One region of the Ottowia sp. SB7-C50 genome, then DNA from elsewhere that is predicted to be linked to it. Evidence: predicted binding sites of a transcription regulator. Region 1 holds the regulator's gene; the other holds the start of a gene.
The links. Region 1 encodes sigma-54, which starts transcription at its own class of promoters, with help from an activator protein. Its sites were predicted from a motif close to TGGCANGNAANCTGCTTT; they were not measured.
Positions count from the first base shown of each region.

Region 1 (7,187 bases):
GGCGCGTGAAGAACTCATCGCCCGCATTGACTTCGGCCGCCGTGCGGGCCGCGCCGTCGGCGCCGCGCTGGTGGGCCAACGTGCCGCTCTGAAAGGCTTCGCGCCCGTGCCCCTTCTGCCCCGCCACGCCGGCGGCGGCGATGCGCTCGCCATACGGCGGGTTCATCAGCAGCACGCCGGGCTGCGCGGTGGGTGGCATGCGCTGCAGCGCGTCGCCGCCGCGCAATTGCACCGCGTGGGCGACACCGGCGCGCTCGGCGTTGCGCTGTGCAAAGTCGACCATGCGGTGGGCGACGTCGCTGCCGAACACGTGAATGGCGCCATCCTTCAAGCCCAAAGCGCCTCCAGCGCTTGCCTGATCAGCGTGAGCAGCTTCTTTTTTTATAGCATTCCACTGCGCCGCGTCGAACGGACGCAGGCGCTCGAACCCGAAGCGCCGCTGCCCGCCAGCCGGCAGGCCCAGGCGCAGTTGCGCCGCCTCGATGACGATGGTGCCGCTGCCGCAGCAGGGGTCGTACAGCGGCGAGTCGACCACGCGCCGCTCGGCCGGCAGCCACCAGCCGCTGGCGGCCAGCATGGCGGCGGCCAGCGTCTCCTTCAGCGGCGCGTCGCCCTTGTCCTGCCGCCAGCCGCGCTTGAACAGCGGCTCGCCGCTGGTGTCGATGTACAGCGTGGCGTGCGTGGCGTCCAGGTGCGCGACGACGCGCACCTGCGGCGCGTGCGTGTCGATGCTGGGGCGCACGCCGCCCGCGTGGGCGCGAAACCGGTCGGCTACCGCGTCCTTCACGCGCAGGGTGGCAAAGTTGAGGCTCTTGAGCGGACTCGCCTGCGCCGTCAGGTCGACGCGGAAGGTCTGTTGCGGCGCAAACCAGTCCTCCCACGCCGCGCCCGCTGCCAGCGCATACAGGTCCTGCTCGTCGCGGTACGGCGCATGGGCCAGCTCGATCAGCACGCGCTGCGCCAGGCGGCTGTGCAGGTTCAAGCGCTGCATCAACGCCCAGTCACCCCGCACGCGCACACCGCCGCGCACCGTCAGCAAGTCCTGGCCCACCAGGCCGCTCAGGCCGTGCACCTCATCAGCAAGAAAACCCTCGACGCCACCGGCGCAGGGAAGAAACAGGGTCAGCAATGTCATGGAGGTGTGGGAATCCAGCAAGCGCCAATGATGCCCCATGCGCCAGCCTCGATCACACGCCCCCGCGCGGCCATGTCAAATGGCCGCGGAGCAGGCCATGCGCGGGCCGCCCAAGCCGGGGTCCCCCCCCGGCGACCAGCGGCGTCCCCCTGGGGGGAAGGCGCCGCAGGCGACTCAGGGGGGGGGCCGTCCTCCTCAAGCTCGCCACCGGAATGCGCAGCGCCTCGCGGTACTTGGCTACGGTGCGGCGCGCGCAGTCGATGCCTTGCTCCTTCAGCATGTCCGCGATCTTGCTGTCGGACAGCGGCTGGCTGGCATTTTCGGCGGCGATCAGTTGCCTGATGAGCGCGCGCACCGCCGTGCTGCTGGCGTTGCCGCCGGCTTCGGTGGCCAGGGCGGAGCCGAAGAAATACTTCAGCTCGAACGTGCCGCGCGGCGTGGCCATGTACTTGGCGGTGGTCACGCGCGAGATGGTCGATTCGTGCACGCCCAGTTCATCGGCCAGTTCGCGCTGCACCATAGGGCGCATCGCCACCTCGCCATGCACGAAGAAGTTGCGCTGCCGCTCGACGATGGCCGTGGCCACGCGCAGGATAGTGTCGAAGCGCTGCTGGATGTTCTTGATGAACCAGCGCGCTTCCTGCAGCCGGCTGGCCAGCGCCTGGTGGCCTTCGCCGCCCTTGCCGCCGCGCAGCGCGCTGGCGTAGAGGTCGTGCACGCGCAGGCGCGGCATCACGTCAGGGTTGAGCTGTACGCGAAAGCGCTGCACGCCGCCCGCGCCGCTGGCGGTGACGATGACGTCGGGCACGATGGCGTTGCGCTCGACGTCGGCAAAGGGCCGGCCGGGCTTGGGGTCGAGCCGCGCGATCAGCGCCATGGCGGCGCGCACCGCGTCTTCGGCGTCGCCCGTCAGCTGCGCCAGCTTTTTCGCGTCGCGCCGCGCCAGCAGGTCGAGCACACCGGGCTGGGCGCACACCTTCAGCGCGCTGGCGATCACCGCCTGCTCGCTGGCCGGCACGTCGCGCTCGGCCTGGCGGCTTTTCAATTGCAGCGTCAGGCATTCGGCCAGGTGGCGCGCGCCCACGCCGGGCGGCTCCAGCGATTGCAGCAGCTTCAGCGCCAGGCTGAAGCGGTGCACCAGTTCTTCCAGCTCCTCCAGGTCGTCGCCCTCGTCGGTCAGCGTGGCGGCCAGCTGGGCGAGCGAGTCTTCCAGATAACCGTCGTCGTTCAGCGACTCGATGAGAAAGTGCAGCGCCGCCCGGTCTTCGGGCGACAGCCGCAATGCCAGCGCCTGGCGGTGCAGGTGCTCGGTCAGCGACTCGTGCGGGCCGCCGCGCTCGCCCGGGTCCAGTTCGTCGTCGCCGTCCGCCCCGCGGGCGCGCGCCGGGGCATCGCCGCCCCATTCGCTGTCGTCGGGCGTGACCTCGACGCTGCCGTCGCCGTCCCAGCTGTCGGGCAACAGGCTGTCGACGGGGGCGTCGCCGGCGGCGCTGGGGTCGTCTGTGGTGGACGCCGCTTCATGGATGCGGTCGCCTTCGCTGACGCGCGTGTCGGCACGGGCCAGCCCGAATTCCTCGCGCGGCGCGGCGTCGTCCTCGCGCTCGAGAAACGGGTTGTCGTCCAGCATCTGCTCGACTTCGCTGGCGAGTTCCAGCGTGGACAGCTGCAGCAGGCGGATCGACTGCTGCAGTTGCGGCGTCAGCGCCAGATGCTGCGAAACGCGCAGCGACAGGCCGGGCTTCATGCGGTCCTTGCAGCGGGCATCGGCCTTGTGCCCCCTCGCGCAGCAGCGGCGGGCAGGCGCGCCAGCGACTCAGGGGCGTGAGCTGTCACAACCTGAAATGCTCGCCCAGGTAGACGCGCCGCACCTCGGGGTTGTCGACGATGTCGGCTGGTGTGCCGGTCGCCAGCACGCGGCCTTCGCTGATGATGACCGCGTGGTCGCAGATGCCCAGCGTCTCGCGCACGTTGTGGTCGGTGATCAGCACGCCGATGCCGCGGTCCTTCAGGAAGGCGATGATGCGCTGGATCTCGATCACGGCGATGGGGTCGATGCCCGCGAATGGCTCGTCCAGCAGGATGAAGCGCGGCTGCGTGGCCAGCGCGCGCGCGATTTCGACGCGCCGGCGCTCGCCGCCCGACAGCGCCGGCGCGGGCGAATCGCGCAGCGAATTCACGTGCAGCTGCTCCAGCAGCTCGGTCAGGCGGCGCTCGATCTCGGCGCGCGGCAGCGCGCGGCCATCGGGGCCGACCTGCAATTCGAGCACGGCACGCACGTTCTCGGCCACGGTGAGCTTGCGGAAGATCGACGCTTCCTGCGGCAGATACGACAGGCCCAGGCGCGAGCGCTGGTGGATCGGCATGTGCTCGATCGACCGGCCATCAATGGTGATGCTGCCCGCGTCGGCGCGCACCAGGCCGACGATCATGTAGAACGACGTGGTCTTGCCGGCGCCGTTGGGGCCCAGCAGGCCCACCACCTCGCCGTTGGCGACGTCGAGCGACACGTCGTGCACCACGCGGCGCGCGCCGTAGTTCTTGCGCAGGCCGCGCACTGCCAGCCGGCTCTGGCCCGCATCGACCGCCGGCATTTCCGCGACCGCCACCTTCACCCGCCTGCCCCTGCTGGCAGCCGGTCGGCCGGGCGCAGCGGCACGGCAGCGGGCGCCGACGGCGGCGCGGCGGGCGCGGCACCGCTGGGGTTGCGCGGTGCCAGCGTGGCGCGCACGCGGCCGCCCGGCGCGGCCGAAGGCGCACCATCGGCGCGCGGCGCGCCGTCGACGGTGTAGACCTCGGTGGTGTTGTTGTAGACGATCACGCTGCCCAGCACCTGGTCCTGCAGCGTGGCGCCGGCCAGCCGGCGCATTTCGGCGCGGCGCAGAAAGCGCACCGTGTCGGCCTTGCCGTCGTATTCGATGGTTTCGCCTTCGCCTTCGATGAATTCGTCGACGCCTTCGCGCTTCTGGCGGAAGAAGGCGCGCTTGCCGGGCTCGGCGAACATGGTGCCGAACTGGTTGCCGTTGGCGTCCTGCCGCACTTCCAGCCGGGCGCCGCGCATCACGATGGTGCCCTTGGTCACCACCACGCGGCCGGTGAAGGTGGATAGCTGCTTCTGATCCTCATAGCGCAGGGCATCGGACTCGATGTTCATGGGCTTGTCGCGGTCGGCGCGCTCGGCCCAGGCCGACGTCGCGCCCAGGGCCAAGGCCATCGCCCACGCCAGCGCAGCTACAGAGGTAAAAAACGGGTGCTTCATCAAAGGCACGCTTTTTGCTTGATCGATGCGTTTCATTGTAGGGCGGTTCGACCGGCCGGCCCGCGGCGTGCGCATGAAAAAAGCCCGCCAGGGCGGGCTTTGGGGGGCACGCGCGGCGCCGCGATCAGCGCTTGCGCTCCTGTGCGATCAGGTTGTTGGCGATCTGGATCATGCGCTCGAATCCGCCGGCCATGGAGCCGTCGGTGTAGTACTTGCCCGCAATGCCCAGCGCCGGCGTGCCTTCGACCTTGTAGGCCTCCTGCAACTGCACCGCGCGGCGCAGCTTGCTGGCCACGCCGAAGGACTTGTAGGCTTCCTCGAACTTGGCGCGGTCCACGCCCTGCTCGGCGATCCAGGGGAACAGCACCTCGGGCTTGTCGACGCGCTTGCGCTCGGTCTGCAGGGCGTCGAACACCTTGCCGTGCACTTTTTCCAGCGCGGCCGGACCCATGGTCTCCAGCGCGTAGTAGATGCGCTGCAGCGGCTCGAAGCTGGTCTGGAAGCCCACGTGCACCAGGCGCACGTTCACGTCCTTCGGCGCCGCCTTCTTCCAGGCGCTGAACATCGGCTCGAAGTTCTTGCAGTGCGAGCAGCCGTACGAAAAGAACTCGATCACCTCGATCTGCCCCGCGGGCGACTCCACCGGCGCGCGCTCCTTCAGCGTGACGTAGCCCGGACCGGACTGGGCATGGGCAGGCAGGGCCAGCAGGCCGGGCAGGGCAAAGGCGGTGGCCCCCAGGGCAAATTCACGACGTTTCATGGGATCAGGATTCCGTTTCTTTCAACAGGCATCAGAGTGGCTGCGCTGCCGGCGAGTTCCGCTCACCACGGCGCCACCGTGTGAAGAATTTGTCAACTTCTCACCCCAGGGCTGCGCAGCAAGCCCTGAAAACGGGCCGCGGAGCAGGCCATTCGAGAACGCCGCGGAGCGGGCTTGCCCCGGCCGCCAGCGTTGTCCCCCACCGGGGGGAAGGCGCCGCAGGCGCCACAGGGGGATTAGCTTTTGGGGGATCACCTCTGCACCCGCACCAGCGCCGAGTCAAAGCCATTGCCATCCAGGCGGTCTTTCACCCGGTCGGCGGCGTCCTTGTTCTGGAACGGCCCGACGCGCACGCGGTAGACGGTGCGGCCGGACTGTTCGCGCTCGGTCACGCGGGCCTCGACGCCCATCAGCTGCAGGCGGGCGCGCTGCGCGTCGGCGTCTTCGGACGTGCGGAACGCGCCGGCCTGCACGAAGTAAGTGAACGCTTCGGCCGTCTGCGCGGCGGGCGCGTTGCCGGAACGGGCGGCCGCCAGGTCACCCAGCGGGTCGTTCGAGGTGGGGCGGGGCGGGCGCGTGGCCACGGGGGGCGGCTCGGACGCCTTGTCGGCGGCGCGCGTGGCAGGCTTGCTTTCCGCCGTGCGCGGCGGCTTCGTTTCGGCCGGCTTGCTTTCGGCCGGCTTCGTTTCAGCCGATTTCACCTCGGCGGGCTTGACCTCTGCCGGCTTGACCACGGCGGGCGCGGGGCGCGCCACTTCGGCCGGCGCCGGAATGGGCGCCGGCTCGGGCGCGGGCGCCACGGTGCCGCTGCTGACGGTGCCGCCGCCGCTGGGCTTGGCCGCATTGCGGTTGCGCAGCGGCGCGTTGGGGTCCCAGTCGCGGTTCTTCTCGGCTTCGGCCGCGTCCTGGCCGCTGGTGCGCGACGTGTTCTTGTTGACGAACGGCACCGGCACCTTGGCGACGTAGATGGCCACGCCCAGCGCCACGGCCAGGCCGAAGACCACGCCCAGGATGACGCCGAGGAAAGTGCCTCCCCCCTTGAGTTGCTGCGCGCCTTCCCCCCAGAGAGGAGGCACCGACAGTGGCCGGTGCAAGCCCGGCCACGGCGGTCGCTGGCATGGCCTGCTCCGCGGCCACTCGGTTCACTTTCACTGCATGCATGCGGTGCGGACGGAAATGAAAAATCATGGTGGGATAACGCGTTACATCCGGGCGGGGGCCGACACGCCCAGCACCGACAGGCCATTGTGCAATACCTGCGCGGTGGCGGCGACCAAGGCGAGGCGGGCTTTTTTCACCGTGTCGTCATCGACCAGGATGCGCTCGGCGTCGTAGTAGCTGTGGTAGCTGGCGGCCAGCTCGCGCAGGTAGAAGGTGACGTCGTGCGGGGCAAAGTCCTGCGCGGCGGCGGTCAGCATTTCGGGGTATTTGGCCAGTTGAAGCATCAGCGCCTGCGCGGCGGGGGTGTCGAGCGGCGCCAGATCGGCATCGGCCAGCGTGCCCAAGTCGCCGCCCCAGGCATCCAGCACCGAGCAGATGCGCGCGTGGGCGTACTGCACGTAATACACCGGGTTGTCGTTGTTCTTCTGCACCGCCAGGTCGACGTCGAAGGTGTATTCGGTGTCGGGCTTGCGGCTGAGCAGAAGAAGCGCACCGCATCCGCGCTGGTCCATTCGATCAGGTCGCGCAGCGTGACGTAGCTGCCGGCGCGCTTGCTGATCTTGACCTCTTCGCCGCCTTTGACCACGCGCACCATGGTGTGCAGCACGTAGTCGGGGTAGCCGGCCGGAATGCCGACACCCGCCGCCTGCAGCCCGGCGCGCACACGGGCGATGGTGCCGTGGTGGTCGGTGCCCTGGATGTTGACGACCTTGGGGTAGCCGCGCTCCCACTTGGTGATGTGGTAGGCGACGTCGGGCACGAAGTAGGTGTAGCCGCCCTCGGACTTGCGCATGACGCGGTCCTTGTCGTCGCCGTAGTCGGTGCTGCGCAGCCACAGCGCGCCGTCCTGCTCGTAGGTGTGGCCGCTGGCGACG
Region 1 covers NZ_CP136995.1:332,660-339,846, reverse strand. The annotation lists gene R0D99_RS01600 (THUMP domain-containing class I SAM-dependent RNA methyltransferase) at 1-1,135, opposite strand, end outside; gene rpoN (RNA polymerase factor sigma-54) at 1,188-2,879, opposite strand; gene lptB (LPS export ABC transporter ATP-binding protein) at 2,965-3,726, opposite strand; gene lptA (lipopolysaccharide transport periplasmic protein LptA) at 3,744-4,391, opposite strand; gene R0D99_RS01580 (thiol:disulfide interchange protein DsbA/DsbL) at 4,516-5,151, opposite strand; gene R0D99_RS01575 (SPOR domain-containing protein) at 5,403-6,227, opposite strand; partial or broken gene argS (arginine--tRNA ligase) at 6,354-7,187, opposite strand, start outside.

Region 2 (7,187 bases), 490 kb from region 1:
CGCGCCAAGTGGGGCGCCCACCGGATCGTCGGCGCATGATTGAATGGTATGGGCGCGGCAATCGGGTTTAAACAATTAAAAATCCACCATATCGTTCTAAATTCAGAACAATGAGCCGTCCGCAGGCAAAAGCCGCTGACGCAGCCCCAAAAAATCTTTTGGATTTTCTTTTGCGTCCTTCGCGAATCCTTTGCGTCCTTCGCGTCCGGCCGTTTTAAAGCCTCAAAGCCCCATGCAAGACCTGAACGCCCTCGCCTACTTCGCCCAGGTGGACGATCACGGCGGCTTTGCCGCGGCCGAGCGCGCCACCGGCATCCCCAAAAGCAAGCTGAGCCGCCGCGTGGCCGAGCTGGAATCGCAACTGGGCGTGCGGCTCATCCAGCGCACCACGCGGCGCTTTGCGCTGACCGAGATCGGCCAGCGCACGCTGCAGCACGCCCACGCCATGCTGGCCGAGGCCGCCGGCGTGCAGGCGCTGGTGCATGAACAGACCGCCGCACCGCGCGGCACCGTGCGCCTGTCGTGCCCGCCCGCGCTGCTGCAGCACGCCGTGGGCGACATGCTGGCGCGCTTTCTCAACGCCTGGCCGCAGGTCGACATCCGCGTGCAGGCCAGCAACCGCAACGTCGACGTGTGGCAGGACGGCGTGGACCTGGCGCTGCGCGTGCGCGCCCCCGGCGCCGCACTGCCGCAGGACGAGGTGGTCAAGGCGCTGGCGCTCAGCCCGCATGTGCTGGTGGCCGCGCCCCGCCTGCTGGCCAATGCGCCGCCGCCCGCCACGCCGGCCGACCTGGCGCGCCTGCCCACGCTGGCGCTGGGCAATTCACCCGACGAAACGCGCTGGCGCCTGAGCGGCCCCGAGGGCGCGCAGGCCGACGTGCCGCTGGCGCCGCGCCTGGTGGCCGACGACATGGGCGCGCTGCTGTGCGCCGCGCTGGCGGGCGTGGGCTGCGCCGCCCTGCCCCGGCTGATGGCGCATGGCCCGCTGGCGCGGGGCGAATTGCAGGAGCTGCTGCCCGGCTGGGCGCCGCCGCCCGGGCTGGTTCAGGCGGCCTTCGCCAGCCGGCAGGGCATGCGGCCGGCGCTGCGGCAGCTGCTGGACGCGCTGGCGGCCGGCTTCGACCAACTGGCGCGCGAGGGGCGCTGCCTGCGCGTGCCGGGCGGCTGAGCGCCGCGCCGGCGCCTCGGCGTCACCAGGTGACTTCGCGCTCCGGCATGGCGGTGATGCGGTGGATCGACAGGTCGGCGCCGTTGTACTCCTCTTCCTGCGACAGGCGCAGGCCAAACAGCTTCTTCAGCGTGCCGTACACCGCGAATCCGCCCAGCACCGCCCAGGCCACGCCCAGCACGGTGCCGATCAGCTGGGCGCCGAAGTTGACGCCGCCCAGGCCGCCCAACGCGTGCGTGCCGAAGATGCCGGCCGCCAGCCCGCCCCAGGTGCCGCACAGGCCGTGCAGCGGCCACACACCCAGCACGTCGTCAATGCGCCAGCGGTTCTGCACCAGCGTGAACATGGCCACGAACAGCGCGCCCGCGACCGCGCCGACCACGAATGCACCGATGGGGTGCATCAGGTCGGACCCGGCGCACACCGCCACCAGCCCGGCCAGCGGGCCGTTGTGCACGAAGCCGGGGTCGTTCTTGCCCAGCGCCAGCGCCGCCAGCGTGCCGCCGACCATGGCCATCAGCGAATTGACGGCGACCAGGCCCGATATCTTGTCCAGCGTCTGTGCGCTCATCACGTTGAAGCCGAACCAGCCCACCACCAGAATCCACGCGCCCAGCGCCAGGAAGGGGATGCTCGACGGCGGGTGCGCGCTGACGCCACCGTCCTTGCGGTAGCGGTTGTAGCGCGCGCCCAGCAACAGCACGGCGGGCAGCGCGATCCAGCCGCCCACGGCATGCACCACCACCGAGCCGGCGAAGTCGTGGAATTCCACCCCCGTCAGCGACTTGATCCACCCCTGCACGCCAAAGTGCTGGTTCCAGGCAATGCCCTCGAAGAACGGGTAGATGAAGCCCACCACGATGGCGGTGGCGATCAGCTGCGGCCAGAACTTGGCGCGCTCGGCGATGCCGCCCGAAATGATGGCCGGGATGGCGGCCGCAAAGGTCAGCAGGAAGAAGAACTTGACCAGCTCGTAGCCGTTCTTGGCGGCCAGCTGCTCGGCGCCAATGAAGAAGTGCGTGCCGTACGCCACGCCGTAGCCGACGACGAAATACACCACCGTCGACACCGAGAAATCCACCAGGATCTTGACCAGCGCATTGACCTGGTTCTTCTTGCGCACGGTGCCCAGTTCCAGAAAGGCAAAGCCGGCGTGCATGGCCAGCACCATGATCCCGCCGAGCAACACAAACAGCGCGTTCGCGCCCTGATTCAGTGCATCCATCGTGCAATCCCCGTCGTTGAGTGGCCGCCCGACCCGACGTGAATCACCATTTCGGTGCGTTTCGCGCCGGGGCGGTGCGATGCACTGGGGGAATGCAAGTTGCGCGCCAACGTGGTGACGCGCCCGGCGCCACACACGCCGAAGCGGTGCGCGGCCGTTAGGAGTGTCGGCCGGCCGCCGCCAGTTGCCGCAGCAAGCCGTCGCAGGCGTCCTCGACCAGGTCCAGCACGTGCTCGAAGCCGTCGGCGCCGCCGTAGTACGGGTCGGGCACTTCGTGGGCGCTGTGGCGGGTGCAGAAGTCGGTCAGGCGCCGCAGGCGGTGGCGCTGCGTGGGCGCGCACAGGCGGCGCGCGGCCTGCTCGTTGGCGTCGTCCATCACCAGCACCAGGTCGAAATCGTCGAAGTCCTGCCGCGTGAGCTGGCGCGCGCGCTGCGCGCTCAGGTCGACGCCGCGCCGCAGCGCATGCGCCTGCGAGCGCTCGTCGGGCGGACGGCCGACGTGGTAGTCGTGCGTGCCGGCCGAATCGACCTGGATGCGGTCGGCCAGCCCGGCGTCGGCCACCTTGCGTTCCAGCACGCCATGCGCCGTCGGACTGCGGCAGATGTTGCCCATGCACACCATCAGCACGCGCAGCGGGCGCGCGGGCGTGGCGGCGGGCAGGTCGAGGCTGGGCAAATGACGTCGATTGCTCATGATTTCATAGCTACTCGCGCTTGACAGTCAAGCGCTGCAGGCCGTTATGACCAAGAAATAACCGCCAGACGCAAAGATTCCGCAGAGGACGCAAAAGAATCCAAAACAACCTTTTTGGCTGTTCTTTTGCGTCCTCTGCGAATCCTTTGCGTCCTCTGCGTCCGGATCTCCGGCTGTGCCCGGCTGTTCGGCTGTTTTCAGAACGGCCGCTTCGGCCCGCCCGGCCCGCCAAAGCCCGGCGGCAGCGGCGGCATGGCGCCACCGCCGCCCAGCAGGCCGCCGAGGCCCTTCATGCCGCCCATCTTGCGCATCATCTTGGCCATGGCGCCGCCTTTGAACTGCTTCATCATGCCCTGCATCTGCTCGAATTCCTTCAGCAGGCGGTTGACTTCCTGCACCTGCACGCCGGCACCGGCGGCGATGCGGCGCTTGCGCGTGGCCTTCAGCAGTTCGGGCTTGCGGCGCTCCAGCGGCGTCATGCTGTTGATGATGCCTTCCTTGCGCTTGATGTCCTTCTCGGCACGCGCCAGGTCGGCGTCGGTCGCCTTGGCGGCCATCTGCGCGGGCAGCTTGTCCATCAGGCTGCCCAGGCCGCCCATCTGCTTCATCTGCTGCAATTGACCCAGGAAGTCCTGCAGGTCGAAGCCGCTGCCGCTCTTGACCTTTTCGGCCAGCTTCTTGGCCGCCTCGATGTCGACGTTGGCGGTGACCTGCTCGACCAGCGCCACCACGTCGCCCATGCCCAGGATGCGGCCCGCGTGGCGCTCAGCGTCGAACACTTCCAGGCCGTCGATCTTTTCGCTGACGCCGGCAAACTTGATCGGCGCGCCCGTCACCTGCCGCACCGACAGCGCCGCGCCGCCGCGCGAATCGCCGTCCATCTTGGTCAGCACGATGCCGGTCAGCGGCAGCGCGTCCTTGAACGCCTTGGCGGTGTTGGCGGCGTCCTGGCCTTGCATGGCGTCGACGACGAACAGCGTCTCGACCGGGTTCAGCGCGCCGTGCAGGGTCTTGATCTCCTGCATCAGCGCCTCGTCAATCGCCAGCCGGCCGGCGGTGTCGACGATCAGCACGTCGTAGAAATGCCGCTTGGCGTGGTCGAGCGCGGCGCGGGCGATGTCCAGCGGCTTCTGGTCGGGCGTGGACGGAAACCAGTCGGCCCCCGCCTGCGCGGTGACGGTTTTCAGCTGCTCGATGGCCGCCGGGCGGTACACGTCGCCTGACACCGTCAGCACCTTCTTCTTGCGCTTCTGGATCAGGTGGCGCGACAGCTTGGCGGTGGTCGTCGTCTTGCCCGAGCCCTGCAGACCGGCCATCAGGATGACGGCGGGCGGCTGCGCGGCCAGGTCCAGGTCGGCCACGCCCTCGCCCATGGTGGCGGCCAGTTCGCGGTTGACGATGCCGACCAGCGCCTGCCCCGGCTTCAGGCTGCCCAGCACCTCCTGGCCCATCGCCTTGTCCTTGACGCGCGCGATGAAGTCGCGCACCACGGGCAGCGCCACGTCGGCCTCAAGCAGCGCCATGCGCACCTCGCGCAGCATGTCCTGCACGTTGCTTTCGGTGATGCGCGCCTGTCCACTGATCTTCTTGACCAGGCTGGAGAGTTTGTCGGTGAGGGCAGTGGCCATATCAATAGTCCTGTGCGGCAGCGCGGCGCATCCAAGGGAACGAATCAGAAGGCCGCGGAGCAGGCCATTAGGGTGGCCGCCGCGGAGCGGGCTTGGCCCGGCCGCTGGCGGCGTCCCCCCTCCAGGGGGGAAGGCGCGACAGCGCCTCAGGGGGGGTAAACTCGATTTTTATGATTCTAGCCAGCACCTCCTCCGTCGGCCTGCTGCTGGGCATTGCGGCGGCGCTGGCCTACGCCGTGCCGGCGGTGGCGGCGGGCACGCTGGGCGACCTGGCGGCGCGGCGCGTGCTGCTGCTGGCGTGGGCGCTGCACGGGCTGCTGCTGGCATGGACGCTGTTTGGCGGCGAGCCGCGCTTCGGCTTCGCGCCCGCGCTGTCGATCACCGTGTGGCTGGTGCTGACGGCCTACGTGGTGGAAAGCCAGCTGTATCCCCGCCTGCGCGCGCGCTGGACGCTGGCCGGCTTCGGCACCCTCGCCATCGTGCTGGCACTGCTGTTTCCGGGCGGGCACCTGCCGCCCACGTCGTCGCCGCTGCTGCCGCTGCATTGGGCGCTGGGCATTTCGGCGTATGGGCTGTTTGCGGCCGCGGTGGCGCATGGCTGGCTCATGACGCGCGCCGAAGCGCAGATGCGTCAGGTTTCGCCGGTGGCCGAAGGCGGCGTGCCGCTGCTGACGCTGGAACGGCTGATGTTCCGCTTCGTCGGCGCCGGCTTCGTGCTGCTGACGCTGACCATGCTGGCCGGCGTGCTGTTTGGCGAGCACCTGTACGGCGCCGACTACACCGGCTGGCGCTGGGACCACAAGCGCATCTTCACGCTGCTGTCGTGGATCACCTTCGCGCTGCTGCTGCTGGGTCGCTCGCAGTTCGGCTGGCGCGGCCGGCGCGCCGTGCGCGTGCTGTACACGGGCGCGGCGCTGCTGCTGCTGGGCTACGCGGGCTCGCGCTTCGTGCTGGAAGTGCTGCTGGGCCGCACGCCATGAAGCTGCTGGTCTTGCTGCTGGTGCTGCTGGCGGGTGTCTGGCTGTGGAAGCGCGGGCGCCGGCTGTCGCAGAAGGCCCCGCCGCCGCGCGGCGAACGCGCCGCCTTGCCCATGGTGCGCTGCCAGCAATGCGGCATGCACGTGCCGGGCCATGAAGCCGTGGCCGGCCGCCTGGGCAGCTACTGCTCGGCCGAGCATCGCCGCGACGGCGAAGGCGCCTAGGGCCTGTTCACGCTATTTTTAGCCATGCGTTGCGAGTCAAAAAGGCCACTCGCCAAGGCGCCAGCCGCCGCCAAGGTAGGTACCTTGGCAAGGATGGCAACGCCGGCGATGGCCTTTTTGATCGCAACCCGGAGGGAACATGCTTGAAAAACCGCCACTCGTCGTTGCGCGCCTAGCGCAGACGCCCGGTCTGGGCGTCGTCGCGCGCCTAGATTGGCGCTTTTTCAAGCATGTTCGCATTGCTAAAAATAGCGTGAACAGGCCCTAGATGCCGCCGCTACCAAGGTCGCCGCTGCCTTTGCGTTTCGACCCCATGCCAGCCAGCCGTTTCCCGCCGTCGCCCACCTCGCTTAGCTCCGCTGCCGAACAGGACGCGGCGGGCGGCTTCGCGCGCCTGTGGACGACGTTCATGGCGGCGCGGGTGTTCATCGCGCTGGCCCTGCTGTTGCTGCACCTGGGGCTGTATCTGGCCGGGCGCGCGCCGCCGCCCCTCGTTCTGGGCAGTTGCGTGGCCTACCTGGCCGCCACCATTGCGGTGCAGGCCAAGGCCCGCCCGCGCGGGCCGGGCAGCGCGTTCGATGCGCTGTGGCTGCCCACGGTGGGGGTGGACCTGTGCTTCTTTGCCCTGCTGCAGCTGACGCCGGGCACGGCCGCCATCAACTACACGCCGTTGCTGGTGCTGCCGGTGCTGATGGCGGCGGCGCTTGGCTCGCGCACGCTCGCGCTGGGCACCGCGGCGATGGTGGCGCTGCTGCTGCTGGGGCACGCGGCGTGGACGGTGCATGCCGACGCTTGGCTCAACACCGCCGATCTGCCGCAGGCGGGTTTGACAGGCGCGGGCCTGCTGGCGCTGGCGCTGCTGACCCACCAGATGGCCGCACGCCTGGCGCGCGAGGAGGTCATCGCACGCCGCAACCAGGTCGAAGCGCAGGTGCAGGCGCTGGTCAACGACCTGGTGGTCGAATCGCTGCCCGACGGCGTGCTGGTGGTGGACTCGACCTTCATGGTGCGCACGGCCAACCCGGCGGCGCGCGTGCTGCTCGGCTCCGACCAGGAAGTGACACCGCACTTCTTCAGCCTGCACGACGATCCGGCGTGGGAACAGCTCACCGCCATTGCGCGGCAGACCTTTGCCGACGCGCCCGTCGACGCCACCGACATCGTGCTGCACCACGACGACCGCCAGAGCAGCCGGCTGCGCGTGCGCACGCAGCGCACGCCCTCCATCGACGACAGCGGCGTGAGCCTGTGCGTGATGTTCCTGCAGGACC
Region 2 covers NZ_CP136995.1:827,159-834,345, reverse strand. The annotation lists gene R0D99_RS04010 (LysR substrate-binding domain-containing protein) at 233-1,168, shown strand; gene R0D99_RS04005 (ammonium transporter) at 1,191-2,393, opposite strand; gene R0D99_RS04000 (low molecular weight protein-tyrosine-phosphatase) at 2,551-3,015, opposite strand; gene ffh (signal recognition particle protein) at 3,285-4,715, opposite strand; gene R0D99_RS03990 (cytochrome C assembly family protein) at 4,886-5,695, shown strand; gene R0D99_RS03985 (PP0621 family protein) at 5,692-5,916, shown strand; gene R0D99_RS03980 (PAS domain-containing sensor histidine kinase) at 6,230-7,187, shown strand, end outside.
Region 2: the regulator sigma-54 is predicted to act here: its motif matches at 2,485-2,502, upstream of R0D99_RS04005 (ammonium transporter).